3 regions of the Sporosarcina pasteurii genome follow, and region 3 is predicted to be linked to each of the others. Evidence: predicted binding sites of a transcription regulator. Region 3 holds the regulator's gene; each other region holds the start of a gene.
What was found. Region 3 encodes Rex, which represses fermentation and respiration genes when NADH is low (regulators of the CRP and FNR family bind a similar motif). Its sites were predicted from a motif close to TTGTGAAATATTTCACAA; they were not measured.

Region 1 (5,963 bases), 1.5 Mb from region 3:
CTGAAGAAATTACAGAACGCTTACGACAAACTTTTAAACAACGCCATCTAACATTAACAGATGGACTAAAAAGAATCGGTTGGACCGTCACACCTTCAGATGGCGGCATGTTTGTATGGGCAAAGTACCCGTATGAGATGAATGATATCGATTTTGTATTCGAAGTGATTGCACAAGCTGGGGTCGTGATGGTTCCTGGCAGCATATTCGGATCTGAAGGAAAAGGCTATGTCCGCATCGCACTCGTTCAAGAAGTGACTGCATTAGAACAAGCAGTCGAACGATTAGCAAATTTGAAGATTTTATCAGAAGTGGAATGATGAGGAATTCTTAGATGGTAAAGGTATTTGGTCGAATTGTCGACAATCAGACACGATGCAAACATTACCATACAGATAAGGATATTGTCGCCATCAAATTTAAATGTTGCAATAAATATTATCCTTGCTACAAGTGTCACGAAGAGTTAGAGCATCATCCGATTGCTGTATGGCCAAAAGATGAATTTAATGAAAAAGCGATTCTTTGTGGTGTTTGTAGAAGAGAACATACAATTAATGAATATCTCTCTATAAATCATTGTTTATCCTGTGAATCATCTTTCAATGAAAGATGCGCTCATCATTATTATCTTTACTTTGAAGTGAAGAACAATAACTATTGCAATTAAATTTTAAGAACTATTTCCATAAATGAAACTAAACCCCTAAAGGGAATTAGCTATTCCAATAGGTCGCCTGATGCTCTAATATCGGCGACCTATTTTTATTGTACAATGCATCTTGCGTACTATGGTTAAATCTCCAGGAGTATAACGCGTCTCTATTTATAATAGGATTCCTTGAACAATCAGTCCAAGCACCAATCCTAGGAAGATGGAAGACAATGTACCTAACAAAAAATATTCTGCCCAGTTTCGATCATCGAGCTGTTTGAATCGTGCAATTGACTTTGCAGCAATTATGAATGCGATAGATGGGTATGCCCCAATGACCGTTAAAACAATAACGAGTAATCTTTCTAAATAACCGATTAGCTTGCCACGCGAGCGAAGCGGGGTAGAGTATGTATAGTAATGATATTCTTCCGTAAAACTACTTTCCATTTTAGGCCGAATTCTGTCTTTCGCTTCAATCATTTGACTTTTAAGTGTCAGTTCCCCCTCAAAATTTGCTAGTTCGGATGGCAAAGAACCAACGATAAATTTTACGATATGGCCACTAACACTCGTCGCTAAAATAAAAATGATTACGACAAAAAATAATGTGTTTATTGTACTCAATCTGCCTGTCCCAAATAATTCTATCAAGCTTTCAAGTAATTCTGTGACTGGCATGTGAAAGAATAGGTTACACGCGAAAAGAATCATTAATACATGTAAAAGTTGATCGAACAAGAAAAATCCAAGTTTGCTCAAATTGTCATTTGTCGGTCGTTTAATCGAATCTACTAGTTTAATTTTCAGTAAATCAATTAACAAGTGAGTGAAACAAATGAATAGTATAGGGAAAATGAAATAGCCTATAAAATCACTAAACGCGTATTGATAACGCCAAATAATAGCAAGTGCAACGCCCGCTGTTAAGACATGATGAAAGATATGTTTCTTTATATGCTTTATTTTATTATTCACCATTATGTCTGTCTGCAGCCAAAAATCAGCAATTAAATGTGCGAGAAGCAATAATAAAACGGTCATTTCGAGCTCCTTTCCCAAGGAAAATACTCTTGGAGTCGATTGGTTATCTCATGTCTAATATTTTTTTGTAGTGTAGCAATTTGATGATCGGCAGTATTCTGTTCTAATGAATTCAACACATTGACAATGTCGTGAAAAGTGTTCAAAATCAACTCAGCTTTACCTTTTTTCATATGACTTGAGATGGTTGAGGTTGTTCTTCCCAGATATTTGCTTACTTTATTTTGTTGGCCCACAATCAAATACAATGAACAAACGAGGGACTGTATATCTGTTTGTTCGTTAATTTGTTCCTGTTTTAAAGTTAAGCTCGTATTGAATAATGTTTCGAATTGCTTGCTAAAAACTTCGTAACTATTTCCATTAGATAAACCTGGTAGTGCAAAGCGAAATTGCATTCGGACTTGTTGGCTTTTTAGAATTTCATTGGCCTTTCTAGCCTGTTTCATTAATGGATGTATCCAAGTTTCGATATTCAACGAGTCGATGTCATCATCTATCTCCCCAAATGAAAGACCAAAATATGGTTTATGTTCAGGGTATTTCCAAATACGACTTAAATAGAATGCAAGCGTATAGGCGGTTGCATAACCCCTACATACAACGACTAGTTCATCTCCAGCACGGTGAGAAACGTGAATAGGACCCGCCTTTTCTGTCCAGTCTTTAAGATTAACTACTACTTCTTGGAGATACGCACTCAATTCGCTCCCGACATTTTTTTTAGACGAGCGACTAACGTCCATGATGAAAACTGAGATTTCATTCGACATGCAAAAACAGCTCCTTCCTAATTGATTACACGAACAAGTTCGATTATATAGTCGAATATATCAAAAGTTCGATGATATCGTCAAACTTTATGAGAGTTCGATGATGTAAGCTTATATGAAATTCAAGTTTGTTTAATTTAAGCATGCGAACTACAGGGTAATAGCCTTTAGAGGCAAGAACCATATTGGAAATAAATATTGAATTTCAGCTAGAGCCGTGTATTAACTACTTGAGGATGGCGGGATGGTAGTATGTCATGTAAAATAAAAATCGATTACATATATATGGGAGGAAAGAAACATGACACAAACTCATGCAAGAAAACTGACTGCAGATCAAAGTGAAGATTTATTAAATAAATTAAAGAATCGTTTTGAAAAAAATATGGACCGTCACGAGGGACTTGATTGGGATCAAATTGAAGAGAAATTAGCAGCAAATCCTGAAAAATTATGGTCGCTTCATGAAATGGAGCATACAGGCGGAGAACCAGATGTTGTTGGCCTAGATAAAGAAACAGGTGAATACATTTTTTATGACTGTTCAAAAGAAAGTCCAAAAGGGCGCAGAAGTGTGTGTTATGACCGTGAAGCATTAGAGTCAAGAAAGAAGCATAAACCGGAAAATAACGCAATGGATATGGCTGCAGACATGGGCATTGAAATTTTAACAGAAGAACAGTATCGTCAGTTACAAAGCCTTGGAAATTTTGATATGAAATCTTCAAGTTGGGTAAAAACGCCAGATAAAATTAGAGAACTTGGTGGTGCGATTTTTTGTGATTATCGCTACGATACTGTTTTTGTTTATCATAACGGAGCGGAATCCTATTATGCTGCAAGAGGTTTCCGCGGCTCACTAAGAGTTTAAGTCATTTAAATAAAAAACGGCCTTTGCTAGATGATAGCGATGGCCGTTTTTTGTATTTTTTTGAAAAGTATTCCTAAGTTTATTACATAATATTAACTTGCTATTTTAATAAATATATGTAAATATAGGTGTCAAGACAGTGGTGTGGTTAAAAGTATTTTGATTGTTATCATTGGAAAACTGTCTGACGAATTGTGAAGGTTTTCACAACGAAAGGGAGATGGGTTATGAATCAATTAAAATTACGAACACAATTACAAGCCTTTTTATTGGAGGATATTGGTGATCAGGATATTACTAGCCAAACGATTTTCCCACTAACGGAGATAGGAAAAGGCGTGTTCATTGCCAAGGAAGATGGAATTATTGCGGGTCTAGGGGTTATTAAAGAAGCTTATCATTTATTAGACCGTTCTATTCAAGTGACTGAATATCTTAAAGACGGCGATGCGGTGACATGTGGGGATATAATTGCGGAAGTGACGGGGCCAATCGCACATTTACTTACGGGGGAAAGGGTCATATTAAATCTCATGCAGCGGATGAGCGGTATTGCGACAGTTGTAAATGAAAGCGTGGCAATGCTAGATGATTCTTCCATTCAAATTTGTGATACAAGAAAGACGATTCCAGGACTGCGTATGTTTGATAAATATGCCGTCGTAAGCGGTGGCGGAAAAAATCACAGGCAAGGATTATATGATGGCGTTATGATTAAAGATAATCATATTGCATTTGCAGGTTCTATTACGAAAGCAGTGCAGTGCGTGCGAGATAAAATTGGCCATATGGTAAAAATTGAAGTAGAAACAGAAACGAAAGAAGAAGTACTGGAAGCAGTTGAAGCAGGAGCCGACGTGATTATGTTTGATAATCGAACACCTGAAGAAGTGAAGGAGTTTGTTCAGTATGTGCCAGAAACCATCATCACAGAGGCTTCGGGTGGAATTACAATGGAAAATTTGGCAACTTACCATGGAACTGGTGTCAATTACATATCATTAGGTTTTTTAACACATTCGGTTAAAGCACTCGATATTAGTTTACAAGTCTTAGAAGAAAATAATCGGATTGAAAGAGGAAGTATACGATGAAACGAAACTTCATTTTACTTACTATGTTATTCAGCATTTTGTTTATCGTCGCGTGCAGTAATGAGAAAGCAGTACATAATGGAGAATCAGAGAAGGGAGTTACATCTCAATCATTACAAACAACAATCATTGGTGGACGTACAGGGGGGGCATGGTCTGTATTTACGGAAGGGGTAGCTGAATCTATCCGTAGAGAAAACAAGGGAGCAATCGTGACTGTCGAGCCCGGCGGAATTGTGGAAAATCCACCGACTATCGGAACAAATGCTGTTTCATTTGGTATTTCTTATGCGATGACTGCCTATGCGGCCTATACAGGCGCGGAGCCCTATGACGAGGCGTATGAAGATATCCGCGCCATTAGTGTCGTAATCCCTGGGAATTACTATCAATTTATTGCTAGGGTCGATACACCATATGAGACATTTGATGACATCATTAATCAAAAAGCTCCCATTCGATTGGCCGTGGATCAGCAAGGTTCAGCGGGGGAAATAATAACAAGAAATATCTTAAAAGAATATAACGTTACTTATGAAGACATTATTTCCTGGGGCGGTTCTGTTGATCACCTAAGTGATTCCAAAACATTTGAACTGATGGCCGATAAACGAATTGATGCTACTGGAGATGCTGTATCAGTCCCTTCAAGCGGTATGATTGAAGCTTCTACTACGATTGATTTAAAAATGCTTTCATTCGATAAAGAAGTGATGCAGGCGGTATCGGACAATCTTGGAATGGCAACTGGGACAATTCAAGCGGGTAGCTATGATTTTTTAGAAGACGATATCGATACATTGTATACGCCAGCGATTTTAATTGTTCATAAGGATGTACCGGAAGAGGAAGTCTATCAAATCACAAAAGCAATCTATAATAACTTTGATTATCTTGGGACCGTACATGAAGAATTTAAAAATTTAACAGCTGACAATATGATGGAAGTTGGGCAAGTACCCCTTCATCCTGGCGCAGAGAAGTTTTTCAAGGAAGCGGGCATGCTTAACTAAGATAAGCATGAATCTCTTAAGGAAGTGGATTGTGTCGTGAACATTAAAAATAGATTTATCGGATGGTTTACTGAAGGAGAAAAGCGAGAATTATCGAATGTTCATCTAACGATATTTACTCTCCTTGCATTTTCATTAGCGATTTTTCAAATTTGGTCTGTTGTCTGGGGTAAACTAAATCCTATGAATCAAATGGCAATTCATCTGGCATTTATTTTAAGCCTTACATTTTTGATATACAGCTATTCTAAAAATACCGGTTTAACACGACCGACGATTATCGATTATGTTTCTGCCATATTGGCTTTTGCGGCGGGGATTTATTTCACCCTTCATGCGGACCGCTTTGCTGTAAGAATTCCAATTATGGAGCCATTAACGAACTTTGACTTGTTTTTTGGCTTGGTGTTTGTGCTTCTGAGTATTGAAGCTGCACGAAGAACGATTGGCTATCCTATTATTGTGATTGTCTTCGTTGGCATTGGTTATGCATTATGGGGCCATAGATTAGAA
Region 2 (5,963 bases), 1.0 Mb from region 3:
CGCGATTTCTAACGTCCGCTTGAATCGCAATGGCCTGCTCGCGTCCGATTTCATCCACAACCGCATTTGCTTGCGCTTCTCGTGAAACATAATTGACAACTACTTTCGCGCCAACCCTTCCGAATGCTTTAGCAACGGCCGCTCCAAGTCCACGGCTACTTCCTGTTACGAGTACTACTTGATCTTTTAGCTCCACTTTCTACAGCTCCATTCTAGCTTCAGGAGGCAGATGCTCGAGTCATAAGCCAAATTAACTGCGTAGCAAAAAACGCTACTCCGTTAATTCGTCTTATGCTTGTCGCATCTACCCGCCTCCTTCAGCCTTCATTGTTTTGTATAGCCACAAAAAAAGACCACTGGAGGAGTGATCTGCATACAGAAAAAATTCACTTCCCTCCGCCGGTATCAACCGGATCAGGTTCTAAGGGTCAGAGTAACTCTTCTCAGCCAAAAGGCGCCCCCAGTGATCTACTATGATGTGATTACCATAATTTTACCACAAATCTTACTTTTGTGAAATAAAGTGAGAGTTTGTCAGTTTTGGTCGATAAATAAAGGAATCCATTTCTATCAGTCTCTGCTGACCATAAAAACATGAAACAATTCCGACCTTGACAGTTTACTAGAAGTTAGGTATGATGTAAATATTCTTAATAAACTTAATATTATTCCTTATCAAGAGTCAGGGGAGGAACTGGTCCTACGATCCTGCGGCAACCATCCTATTTGTGATAAACAAATGCGAAAAGGTGCTAATTCCAGCAAATGTTCAACATTTGAGAGATGAGGAAGAGCGTGTAATAGATAAACCTCTTCCTTTGTAGAAGAGGTTTTTTTGTATGGTTCAAGATGTTATCAGGTCGTTATCAACCATTAAACCTAGTTTGTTTATTGGTTAAATATAGTTTAATAAAATAAATGGACAGGAGTTTATTCACATGACAAAAAAGAGAATTTATTTAAACGCATTTGACATGAATTGTGCAGGACATTATTCGGCGGGATTATGGACACATCCGGACGATCAAGCTTCCACTTATAAGGATGCAGAATATTGGACGCATGTGGCGCAAGTATTGGAAAGAGGTCGTTTTGATGCGATTTTTATAGCGGATGTATTAGGGGTGTATGACGTATATGAAGGATCGCGTGATGCAGCGATTCGGCATGGCGTTCAAGCGCCACTAAACGATCCAGCGTTCGTCGTTCCGATTATGGCGCAAGCAACAAAGCATTTAGGTTTTGGATTAACAGCTTCCACAAGTCACGAGCATCCCTATATTTTTGCGAGGCGCATGTCAACGTTGGATCATTTAACGAAAGGCCGAATTGGCTGGAATGTCGTAACCTCTTATTTGAAGAGTGCCTCTAAAAATATTGGAAAAGAAAATCAAATCGGTCACTCGGAACGTTATGCAGTTGCGGATGAATATATGGAAGTCGTTTATAAACTGTGGGAAGGCAGCTGGGAAGAGGACGCCGTTGTGGTCGATAAAGAAAAAGGCATCTATGCGGATCCAGATAAAGTTCATGATATCGAGCATGAAGGGAAATATTTCAAAGTGCCAGGTGCACATTTAAGTGAACCTTCCCCACAACGAACGCCTGTCATTTTCCAAGCCGGTGCTTCCAATACAGGACAGAAATTTGCGGCGAAACATGCGGAACTTGTCTTTATAAGTACCCCAACGCCACAAACGACAAAGCAAACAATCCAATCCTTGCGACAAGAAGCCGAGGCAGCGGGACGAAATCCTGAGGATGTAAAAATTATTGCGTCCTTCACACCCATTATTGGTGAAACACAAGAAGCTGCGGATCGGAAGTTTGAAGAATATAAAAAACATATTAGTTATGAAGGTGCCTTGGCATTATTCGGCGGGTGGACGGGAATCGACTTTTCCGGGTACGACCCAGACGATAAACTTGAATACGTAAAAAGCGAAGCCATTCAATCCGTTGTGGAAAACTTCACCAATGCAGACCCAACGAAAGAATGGACAGTTCGGGAGGCGGCGGAATTTGTGGGCATTGGCGGACTAGGTCACGTTGAAGTAGGAACGCCAGAAAGCATTGCGGACGCGATGGAAGCATTGGTCGCTATCGGAATTGACGGCTTTAATATTTCTTACGTCATTTCTCCTGGAACATTTGAAGAGTTTGTTGACCATGTCGTACCCGTTTTACAAGAACGTGGTCTCGTACAGAAAGAATACGAAGAGGGGACGTTCCGAAAGAAACTATTCGGCAATGACCGCTTACCAGAACATCATACGGCGAATCAGTATAGAAAGCAGCCTGTTTTAGTTTAATAAAAAGCGCGTGTCACAGTTGTGTGGCACGCGCTTTTTTAAACTAGTTGCTGAAATACTTATGAGGAAGTCGGTTAATGGTCGACTTCTTTTTTATCATCAATCAAAATCCAGTTTGTAGTCCCCAGCTTGAATCATCTTTAATTGCCTAGAAAATACATAGATGAGACCAAGATTCAACAAGAGTGGCAGAATGAAGAAAGTGGTGAGCATAATGGTAATGTTTTGCAGCGTCCATCCACCTTCTGCAAAAGTTATGTAATTTAATGGTCCGACTAAACCAGATAAACCAAATCCAGCACTGTAAGGTGTTCCTTGAATATTTAATACGCCTGCTAGTGCACCTAGAATGGCAGCAGTGATGAGCATTGGTAAAGCGATTTTCGGTTTCATTAAAAAGTTTTTCATTTGAATTTTTGGCGAACCTAATACGTGAGCGAGTGCGGTTCCCAGGTTATTTGCTTTATAACTGGCAATGGCAAATCCTACCCCAGTTGCGACAATCCCTAAGTTCGCTGCGCCAGATCCAATTCCAGATAGCATAATTACTGTCGCCACACCTACTGTCGAAATTGGCGATAAGATAATGAGACAGAAAATAACTGCGATAATGGCGCCCATCAAAACCGGTTGTAAGGTTGTGACATGTTCGATGCCAGTGCCAATGATGCCAGTAGAACTTTTCACATAAGGAAGTATGGAATAACCAATCATTCCAGGGATTAAAATCCCCAATGTAGGCATCAGTAAGATGGAATAGGCTTTCAAACGATTGCCAAGAAATTGGACGAACAATACAGCCAAAGCAGCTGTTAGGCCAGTGTTCACAACAATGCCAATGCCATTTAATACAAATAATCCTTCTGCCGTTTTTTCAACAGCCCCACTTCCAACCATTGATGCAATGCCGACACTCGCAATTTGAATCGGTGACAGTTTAAATGAAACCCCAACCATGACACCGATAAGGATTGGCAGCAAGCTCATTACAAAAAAAGTAATATCAAATAAGTGCTGTAATGCTGGAAAATGTGGAATTAGTAGTTTCAAAATCTCTCCCAATAACGCGTTTGGAATTAAAGCAACAACAATGCCAATACTCATTCCCGTTAATAACTTACTGAAAAAATCCTTCATTCTACCAAGCTCCATTCTAGATGATAATGCGACTAATTATAATGACTGTTCAGAAAATTGTCAATAGCGTCGAGTATTTGATCATTAAGGTCGGTTATGATCTATAGACTATTTTCATAGAGAGGCAAATACAAGAGAAGTAGTCTAATTGAACAACGCACAGCCTTATTTGAAAGAAAATTCGTATTTTCGACACAATGTTAATGTATATTGTGATTTAAATCACATATACAAAAACGAAAATTCTTTATTCTTAATTAAACAATTCGTTATTACTGTTGCCGCAAAATTAAAGGAGTGTAAACCATGTTTAATTTGAATAAGGAAAGAGATTTTAATGTGCATCCATTTATTGTGATCTGGGAAGTAACCCGCGCATGTGCGTTGAAATGTTTGCACTGTCGAGCAGAGGCGCAATATGAAGCCGATCCGTATCAGCTATCTTTTGAGGAAGGCAAGCATCTAATTGATCAAATTGCGGAAATGGATAACCCTCTTTTTGTCTTTACAGGTGGAGATCCTTTAATGCGTCCGGATTTGTTCGAGCTTGCCAAGTATTCCATTGAAGAGAAAGGTCTTCCTGTCTCGATGACGCCAAGCGCTACGCCAAAGGTTACGCGTAACGCAATTCTAAAAGCGAAAGAAGTTGGATTGTCACGCTGGGCATTCAGTCTGGATGGTTCTTGTGCAGAAATTCATGATCATTTCCGTGGCACAAGAGGGTCATTTGATCGGACAATGAAAGGTATCGAGTATTTGAAAGAGGCCGGCATTCCGATTCAAGTGAACACAACGATTTCCAAATATAATCTTCATGATCTTGAAGCGATTGCTGAAAAAGTGAAAGAAATGGGTGCGGTGTTATGGAGCACATTCTTCCTTGTCCCAACAGGTAGAGGGATGCAAAAGGACATGGTAAGTGCCGAGGAACATGAAGAAGTGATGAAGTGGCTCTATCAAGTTCAACAAAGAATGCCTTATGGTGTGAAAACGACCGAAGCACCTCATTATCGAAGGGTTTATTTGCAAGAAAGAAAACGATTAGGTGAGGAAGAAATATTGAAGCGTCCAGATATTCTAGGCCGTGCACCACAGCCAGTAAATGATGGTGATGGGTTTGTTTTTATTAGCCATACAGGTGCGGTCTACCCAAGTGGATTTTTACCAATCGCGTGTGGGAATATACGCGAACAATCCCTTGCAGATATTTATCAAAATTCTCCTGTTATGAAGGACTTACGTGACAAGTCCAAATTGAAAGGGAAATGCGGTGTTTGTGAGTTTAAAAATATATGTGGCGGTTCCAGATCACGTGCTTACGCGGTGACGGGCGACTACCTTGAAAGCGATCCATATTGCGCCTATATTCCAAAAGCATTGAGAGTATAATTGACAATTCGATAGTAGAAAGGAAGTAGTAGTTTTGGGGAAACCTTGTAAGAAAGTAATCATCATTGGTGGAGGCATCACAGGGTTAAGTGCTGCATTTTATACGAAAAAACAATTTGATGAGCAGCAGATTCCGGTCGACATTACGTTAATTGAAAAAAGTGAGGAATTGGGCGGAAAAATTCAAACGCTTCGTAAGGATGGATTTCTCATTGAAAGAGGACCTGATGCATTTCTTGCTCGTAAATTACCGATCATAACGTTGACAAAAGAGCTTGGGCTTGAGGATGAATTGATCGGTACGAATCCAAATGCAAGGACGAATTATATATATCATAAAAATAAATTACATCAAATGCCGCTTGGACTTGTGCTAGGCATTCCGACAAAATTAACACCGTTCATGAAAACGGGATTAATCTCTCCTATAGGAAAGTTACGGGCATCTCTTGATTTATTGCTTCCTAAGAAGAAAAATTTAGAAGACGAATCGCTTGGGCACTTCATCCAACGTCGATTAGGAAAAGAAGTTTTGGAAAATATCACAGAACCTCTTCTTGGCGGGATTTATGCTGGGGATACCGATACGCTTAGTCTTCAAGCGACGTTCCCGAATTTAGTTGAAATGGAACAAAAATATCGCAGCCTAATTTTAGGGATGGCTGCTGGAATGAAAAATCGCCCTACTTCAGGGGACTTACCTGATGCTGCAAAGAAAAGTATGTTTTTGACTTATAAAAACGGCATGTCAACATTAATAGAAGCGTTGAAAGAAGCGTTGAAATCGATTCGAATCATCAAAGGGAAAGGTGTAACTAAAGTCGACCAAAGGGATAACGGCTATCAAGTCCATTTGGATGATCAAACTAAACTTCACGCAGATGGAATTGTCTTTGCATTGCCCAATCACCATGCAGCGTCGTTGTTGTCAGACGTGGAATCTATTCATTTGTTGGAAAAAGTCAATTACGTTTCCGTTGCCAACGTCTCTTTAACATTCGATAAAGAAGATATTTCTTATCCAATGAATGGAACAGGCTTCTTAATTCCTGCGAATGAAGGAACTATCCTCACTGCGTGTACATGGTCATCGTCTAAATGGCTACATGCGGCTCCAGAAAACAA
Region 3 (5,963 bases):
CAGAGATTTTTGAGCACGAAATGAATGGGAACAATTACGCACATTATATCGTGGCCACGGACGGTGATGAGGTTATTGGGCATTGTGGCATGTGGATTGTGCTGGATGAGTGTCATATTACGAATATTGCAGTGTTAAAGCGTTACCGAGGCAATGGGATTGGAGAACAATTGTTGCGTGAGGGCATTAAGCTTTGTCGTGATCTGGACGTTCGACTCATGACATTAGAAGTTCGTGTCAGCAATAAAGTTGCCCAGAATATGTATCGAAAACTTGGATTTCAAGATGGCGGAATTCGAAAAAACTATTATACGGACGATCGTGAAGATGCGCTCGTCATGTGGGTGGAGTTATAATGAAAAAAGATCAATATATATTAGGCATTGAAACAAGTTGTGATGAAACTGCTGCTTCTATTGTTAAAAACGGCATTGAAATTGTATCTAATGTCGTTGCGTCACAAATTGAGAGTCAAAAGAGGTTTGGTGGTGTCGTACCGGAAATTGCTTCTCGTCATCACGTAGAGCAGATTACGATTGTGATTGAGGAAGCTTTGCAACAGGCGAACTTGAAACCGAGTGAGTTAGATGCAGTTGCGGTGACAGAGGGTCCTGGGTTGGTTGGAGCGCTTCTTATCGGCATTAACGCAGCGAAGGCATTTGCATTTGCCCATCAGTTGCCGATTATTGGCGTGCATCATATCGCCGGGCATATTTATGCGAACCAACTTGTCCAACGTATGGAGTTTCCCCTACTGGCACTGATTGTATCTGGTGGGCATACAGAGCTTGTCTTAATGAGAGAGCATGGTTCATTCGAGTTAATTGGTGAAACACGTGATGATGCAGCTGGAGAAGCTTATGATAAGGTTGCGCGGGTGTTAAACCTTCCGTATCCAGGTGGTCCAGAGATCGACCGTTTGGCAGCTGAGAGCGACGGTGAGATTGAGTTTCCAAGAGCTTGGCTAGAGCCGGATTCTTACGATTTTAGTTTTAGTGGATTAAAATCTGCAGTCATTAATTATAAACATAATCTAGAGCAGCGCGGGGGCACTGTTAATCCTGCGCATATGGCAGCTGGTTTTCAAAATAGTGTCGTGGATGTATTAACGACTAAAACAAAAAAAGCAGCAGAACAATACCAAGTAAGACAAGTGATTGCTGCTGGCGGTGTAGCGGCGAATAAACAGTTACGCGCATCGCTGACAGAAACTTTTTTAGAATTGAACATTCCATTTTATGTACCGCCAATTTATCTCTGTACAGACAACGCTGCTATGATTGCAGCAGCAGGCGCGTCTATGTATGAAAATGGTGTTCGAAGTAATTTATCAATGAATGGAAGACCGGGAATGGAGCTTGTTTCTTGGTCAAAATAAACGAACGCGGCAGTTGTTAAATTTAGACAACTTCCGCGTTTTTAATATTTCTTACAATGGAATTGTCAAGAGGAACATTCGTACTTATGCACATTTTGTGGATAAGTTGTTGATAAAAATCTGATAACTTAATTTATGCACGGTTATAAATGGATAACTTTGTGTATAACTCTATGTGTTTTTGTGGATAGTGTGGGTAACATCGTGGATTTACCGTAATTACACTATTCTCTGTGTGGATAAGATTGTGGAGATTTAATGCGCACAAATTGTATAAGATCTACGAATTTCGACAAAAAAAGATAAATCGTTCACTAAAAATGTTTTTAGTGAACGATTGAATTTCAAGAGAAATTTTCGAGTTGTTCCTGAAGATCTAGCCAATTCTCAGCTTCGCTATCATGCTTTTCCTGTAATGCATCAATTTCGGCTTGAATTTCCATTAATTTTACATGGTCATCAGCGTATACTGGGTTTGAAAGCTCGGTTTCAAACGCGGAGATTTTTTCATCAAGGGAAGCGATTGTTTTTTCGGCCTCTTCAATGGCTCTTGTGATTCTTCTAAGTTGTCTCTTTTCTTCTCGATCAAGTTCTTCCCGTACTTGCTTAACTGTGTTTGATTTATCGTCAAGTTGGCGTTTTTTTTCTTCCTGAATTTCAGCAAGTTCTTGCTTTTTTTCAACGAAATAGTCGTAGTCCCCTAAATATTCAACGGCACCATTTACGTTAAGGTCAATCACTTTTGTTGCGATTCGGTTAATGAAATAACGGTCATGGGAAACAAATAGGATGGTTCCAGGAAAATCATCGAGCGCATTTTCTAGGATTTCTTTACTGTCTAAGTCTAAATGGTTGGTCGGCTCGTCTAAAATGAGTGTATTGGATTGTTGAAGCATCAATTTAGCAAGGGCTAGTCTTGCTTTTTCGCCGCCCGATAAAGTGGAAACATGTTTATTCACATCGTCCCCTGAAAATAGGAAACGACCGAGTATGCCGCGAATGTCTTTTTCATTCATCATCGGCCAGTCACGCCACAGCTCTTCTAATACGGTACTATTGCCCGTAAGTGATGCTTGTTCCTGGTCGTAATAGCCAAATTGTACATTGGTTCCGTACCGTATTTCACCGGCAAGAGGTTGCTGTTTTTTAACGATTGTTTTGAGTAATGTTGATTTCCCAACACCATTTGGTCCGATGATCGCAATACGTTCCCCACGATACACGTGGATATCTAGATTTTTCGATACGGCTCCTTCCTCATAACCAACGGCGAGATTGTCAATGGCCAACACATCATTGCCGCTTTGACGCCCAATTGGAAAGGTAAAGCTTGCCGACTTTTCATCTCCATCGGGGGACTCCATCCATTCAGTTCGCTCTAACATTTTCCGTCTACTTTGTGCCATTTTGGATGTAGATGCACGAGCGATGTTTTTCTGGATAAAATCCTCCATCCTAGCTCTTTCACTCATTTCTCTTTCATATTGCTTCATGTCACGTTCGTAATTGCGTGCTTTTTCAATGAGATAGGCACTGTAATTGCCGTGATATTTGGTCATTTTTGTTCTAGAAATTTCGTATACAATTGTAACAATTTCGTCGAGAAAGTATCTATCGTGTGAAACGACAAGGAGGGCACCTTCGTACCCGACTAAGTATTTTTCTAACCAACTAAGTGTTTCGATATCTAAATGGTTTGTAGGCTCGTCCAGTATTAATAAATCCGGCTTACTGAGAAGCATTTTTGCTAGGGCTAATCTTGTCTTTTGCCCGCCTGATAAAGTATTGACACTTTTGTCAAAGTCATCTTGATAAAAACGCATCCCGTGTAAAACAGAGCGTGTATCAGATTCGTACTGATAACCATTGGCATTTTTAAACTCTGTTTGTAAGGCATCATATTCGTTTGTGACACGCGTAAATTCATCATGATTGGAGTAAACCGCAGGATTCGCCATGGTTTCTTCAAGCGCACGAATGCGTTTTTCCATTTCTTGAAGCGGCTTGAAAACAGTCATCATTTCTTCCCAAATCGTTAAGGGGGAATCGATACCAGAATGCTGCTCTAGATAACCAATTCGTGTATCTTTTGGGACGATAATATCCCCTGTATCGGCACTCATTTCACCCGCAATAATTTTTAATAGGGTAGACTTTCCTGCCCCGTTTCTGCCGACGAGTGCGATGCGATCGCGGCTTCGAACTTCTAATTGGATATTTTCTATTATATTCAATCCTGAAAAGGACTTCGTTAAACCATTCACTTGTAAAACGATCATTTTATTTACACCTCTATTCAATTATAGTCTAATTGAATCGCAAGTGGCGTGCAATGCGCAACTTTACAATAATCGACATATCTTGTACGATAGAATTGGTGAGAAGTACGTCGAGGAGGTTTAGCATGATAGATGAGACATGGAAAATCCCACAAGCGACTACAAGAAGATTGCCCCTTTATTATCGATTTTTACAAAACTTCGCGAATGCTAATAAGACGCGTATATCTTCTAGCGAATTAAGCGAGGCAATGAAAATTGATGCGGCGACAATTCGAAGAGATTTTTCGCATTTTGGCGCGCTCGGTCGTAAAGGGTATGGATATGACGTGCAATATTTACTTGATTTTTTTCGTAAAACGTTAGATCAAGACGAAGTAACAGATGTTGCGCTTATCGGGGTTGGTAGTTTAGGAACCGCTTTCTTAAAGTATAATTTTCACAAAAACCATAATACACGTATCGTCATAGCGTTCGATCCGAGAACACCCAAAGAGGGGATGATAAACAGTGGAATTCCTGTGTATCATTCGGACCAGATGACAGAAAAAATAAAGGAACAAGGCATTGAACTTGCCATACTCACTGTTCCTGCTGATGTTGCTCAATATGTGACAAATGACCTTGTAGATGTTGGGATTAAAGGAATTCTGAATTTTTCTCCAGTACGTCTGTCAGCGCCTGATTCTGTTCGAGTACATACGATTGATTTATCAGTTGAATTGCAAACACTTGTTTATTTTATGAAAAACGACGTCAAACAGTCACAATTGTAATGGCTTACACATAGCATCCGAAGTATTTTTCATGTAGTATAGAGAATACAGTATAGTTCGAAAAATGTTCTTTCAAACTAGGAGGTGTCGTCATGATAGGAGTACCAAGTTTAATCCTTATCGGAGTTGTTGCGCTACTTATATTTGGACCTAAAAAGTTACCTGAAATTGGAAAAGCATTTGGTTCATCTTTACGTGAATTTAAAAACGCGACAAAAGGACTTACCGATGACGAGGAGCCGAAAAACAATAAAGATGATAAGAAGTAAATAAGGATGTTAGTCCGATGTCAAATGAAAAACAATTAACGATCATTGAACATATAGATGAGCTGAGAAAACGGCTGATGGTCATCGTCGTTTTCTTTGTTATTGCATTAGTAGGCGGTTTTTTTATTGCCAAACCGCTTATCCACTATCTTCAGTATACTGAAGAAGCAAAAAGCTTAACGTTAAACGCATTTAATGTCACAGATCCGATTTTGATTTATTTAAAAGTCATTGTGATTGTCTCGTTTATCCTGATTTCACCAGTTTTATCGTATCAGTTATGGTCATTTGTGAGTCCAGGACTTCATGAGACAGAGCGTAAAGTGACATTGAGTTATATTCCCTTTGGATTTTTACTATTTCTTGGCGGAATTTCATTTTCATACTATATACTCTTTCCTTACATAATGAAGTTCACGATGGCTTTAGCGAATGAACTTGAAATCACACAAACGCTAGGGATTAATGAATATTTTAATTTTCTTATTCAAATTACAATTCCTTTTGGCTTGATCTTTCAAATGCCTATACTTACTTTATTTTTAACACGATTAGGTATTTTAAATCCTTCGATTCTCGTTAAGGTTAGAAAGTATGCGTTTTTCGTATTATTTATCATAGCGGCTATTATTACACCGCCAGATTTATTTTCACATTTATTTGTGACAGTACCCTTATTTTTACTGTATGAAATTAGCATACTTATTTCTCGAATGGGGTATCGAAAATATTTGAAGGCTGAACAACAGCGTCAAATTGAAGAAATGAATGAATAAAAAAACTTCCTTCCCAATGATTGAGAAGGAAGTTTTTTATTGGGAAAATCTTTTTTGAAAAAGAAGATTCAGCAACTGTTGATTTCCGTTCCGGGTGGACGCTTTCCGTGGGGCGGGCGGTGAGCCTCCTCCATCGCTGGCGCTCCTTCGGGGGTCTCACCTGTCCCGCTAATTCCACAGGAGTCGCCACCCTCCACTCCAATCAACGAAGACGCCTGTATTTTAATGAATGAAAACAAATTTCTACTTCATTAAATGAGTAATGAAGTAATTGACTTAACTCATTTTATTGGAAAAAGCTAATAATAACAGATTGTTGTAGTTTTTGAAGTTCCATAATTTTGTCTTGGTTGAGTTGGATAATCACGACGAATCCGTTCATCATGAAGTGCCCGATAATCGGCGCAAGTAATCGCTTTGTTTTGTAATAAACAAATGAGAACACAAGTGCAGGTGCCATATAAATAAGCGTATGTTCTAATTCG

Region 1: nadC (carboxylating nicotinate-nucleotide diphosphorylase) is a predicted target of Rex. The motif match lies at 3,536-3,553, and genes of this name have one in related genera.
Region 2: AB1H92_RS02970 (TIGR04053 family radical SAM/SPASM domain-containing protein) is a predicted target of Rex. The motif match lies at 3,660-3,677, and genes of this name have one in related genera.

What each region holds. Positions count from the first base shown of each region.
Region 1 is NZ_CP160452.1:1,482,040-1,488,002, forward strand. It holds gene AB1H92_RS06800 (aminotransferase class I/II-fold pyridoxal phosphate-dependent enzyme) at 1-320, shown strand, start outside; gene AB1H92_RS06805 (CHY zinc finger protein) at 335-670, shown strand; gene AB1H92_RS06810 (DUF3307 domain-containing protein) at 827-1,699, opposite strand; gene AB1H92_RS06815 (hypothetical protein) at 1,696-2,472, opposite strand; gene AB1H92_RS06820 (DUF4256 domain-containing protein) at 2,774-3,343, shown strand; gene nadC (carboxylating nicotinate-nucleotide diphosphorylase) at 3,571-4,437, shown strand; gene AB1H92_RS06830 (TAXI family TRAP transporter solute-binding subunit) at 4,434-5,450, shown strand; gene AB1H92_RS06835 (TRAP transporter permease) at 5,487-5,963, shown strand, end outside.
Region 2 is NZ_CP160452.1:638,557-644,519, forward strand. It holds gene AB1H92_RS02955 (3-oxoacyl-ACP reductase) at 1-196, opposite strand, end outside; TPP riboswitch at 375-472, opposite strand; SAM riboswitch class I at 670-790, shown strand; gene AB1H92_RS02960 (LLM class flavin-dependent oxidoreductase) at 939-2,312, shown strand; gene AB1H92_RS02965 (PTS transporter subunit IIC) at 2,412-3,449, opposite strand; gene AB1H92_RS02970 (TIGR04053 family radical SAM/SPASM domain-containing protein) at 3,756-4,838, shown strand; gene hemY (protoporphyrinogen oxidase) at 4,873-5,963, shown strand, end outside.
Region 3 is NZ_CP160452.1:2,934,201-2,940,163, reverse strand. It holds gene rimI (ribosomal protein S18-alanine N-acetyltransferase) at 1-356, shown strand, start outside; gene tsaD (tRNA (adenosine(37)-N6)-threonylcarbamoyltransferase complex transferase subunit TsaD) at 356-1,378, shown strand; gene AB1H92_RS14165 (ABC-F family ATP-binding cassette domain-containing protein) at 1,723-3,657, opposite strand; gene AB1H92_RS14160 (redox-sensing transcriptional repressor Rex) at 3,783-4,433, shown strand; gene AB1H92_RS14155 (twin-arginine translocase TatA/TatE family subunit) at 4,526-4,702, shown strand; gene tatC (twin-arginine translocase subunit TatC) at 4,720-5,478, shown strand; gene AB1H92_RS14145 (CPBP family intramembrane glutamic endopeptidase) at 5,765-5,963, opposite strand, start outside.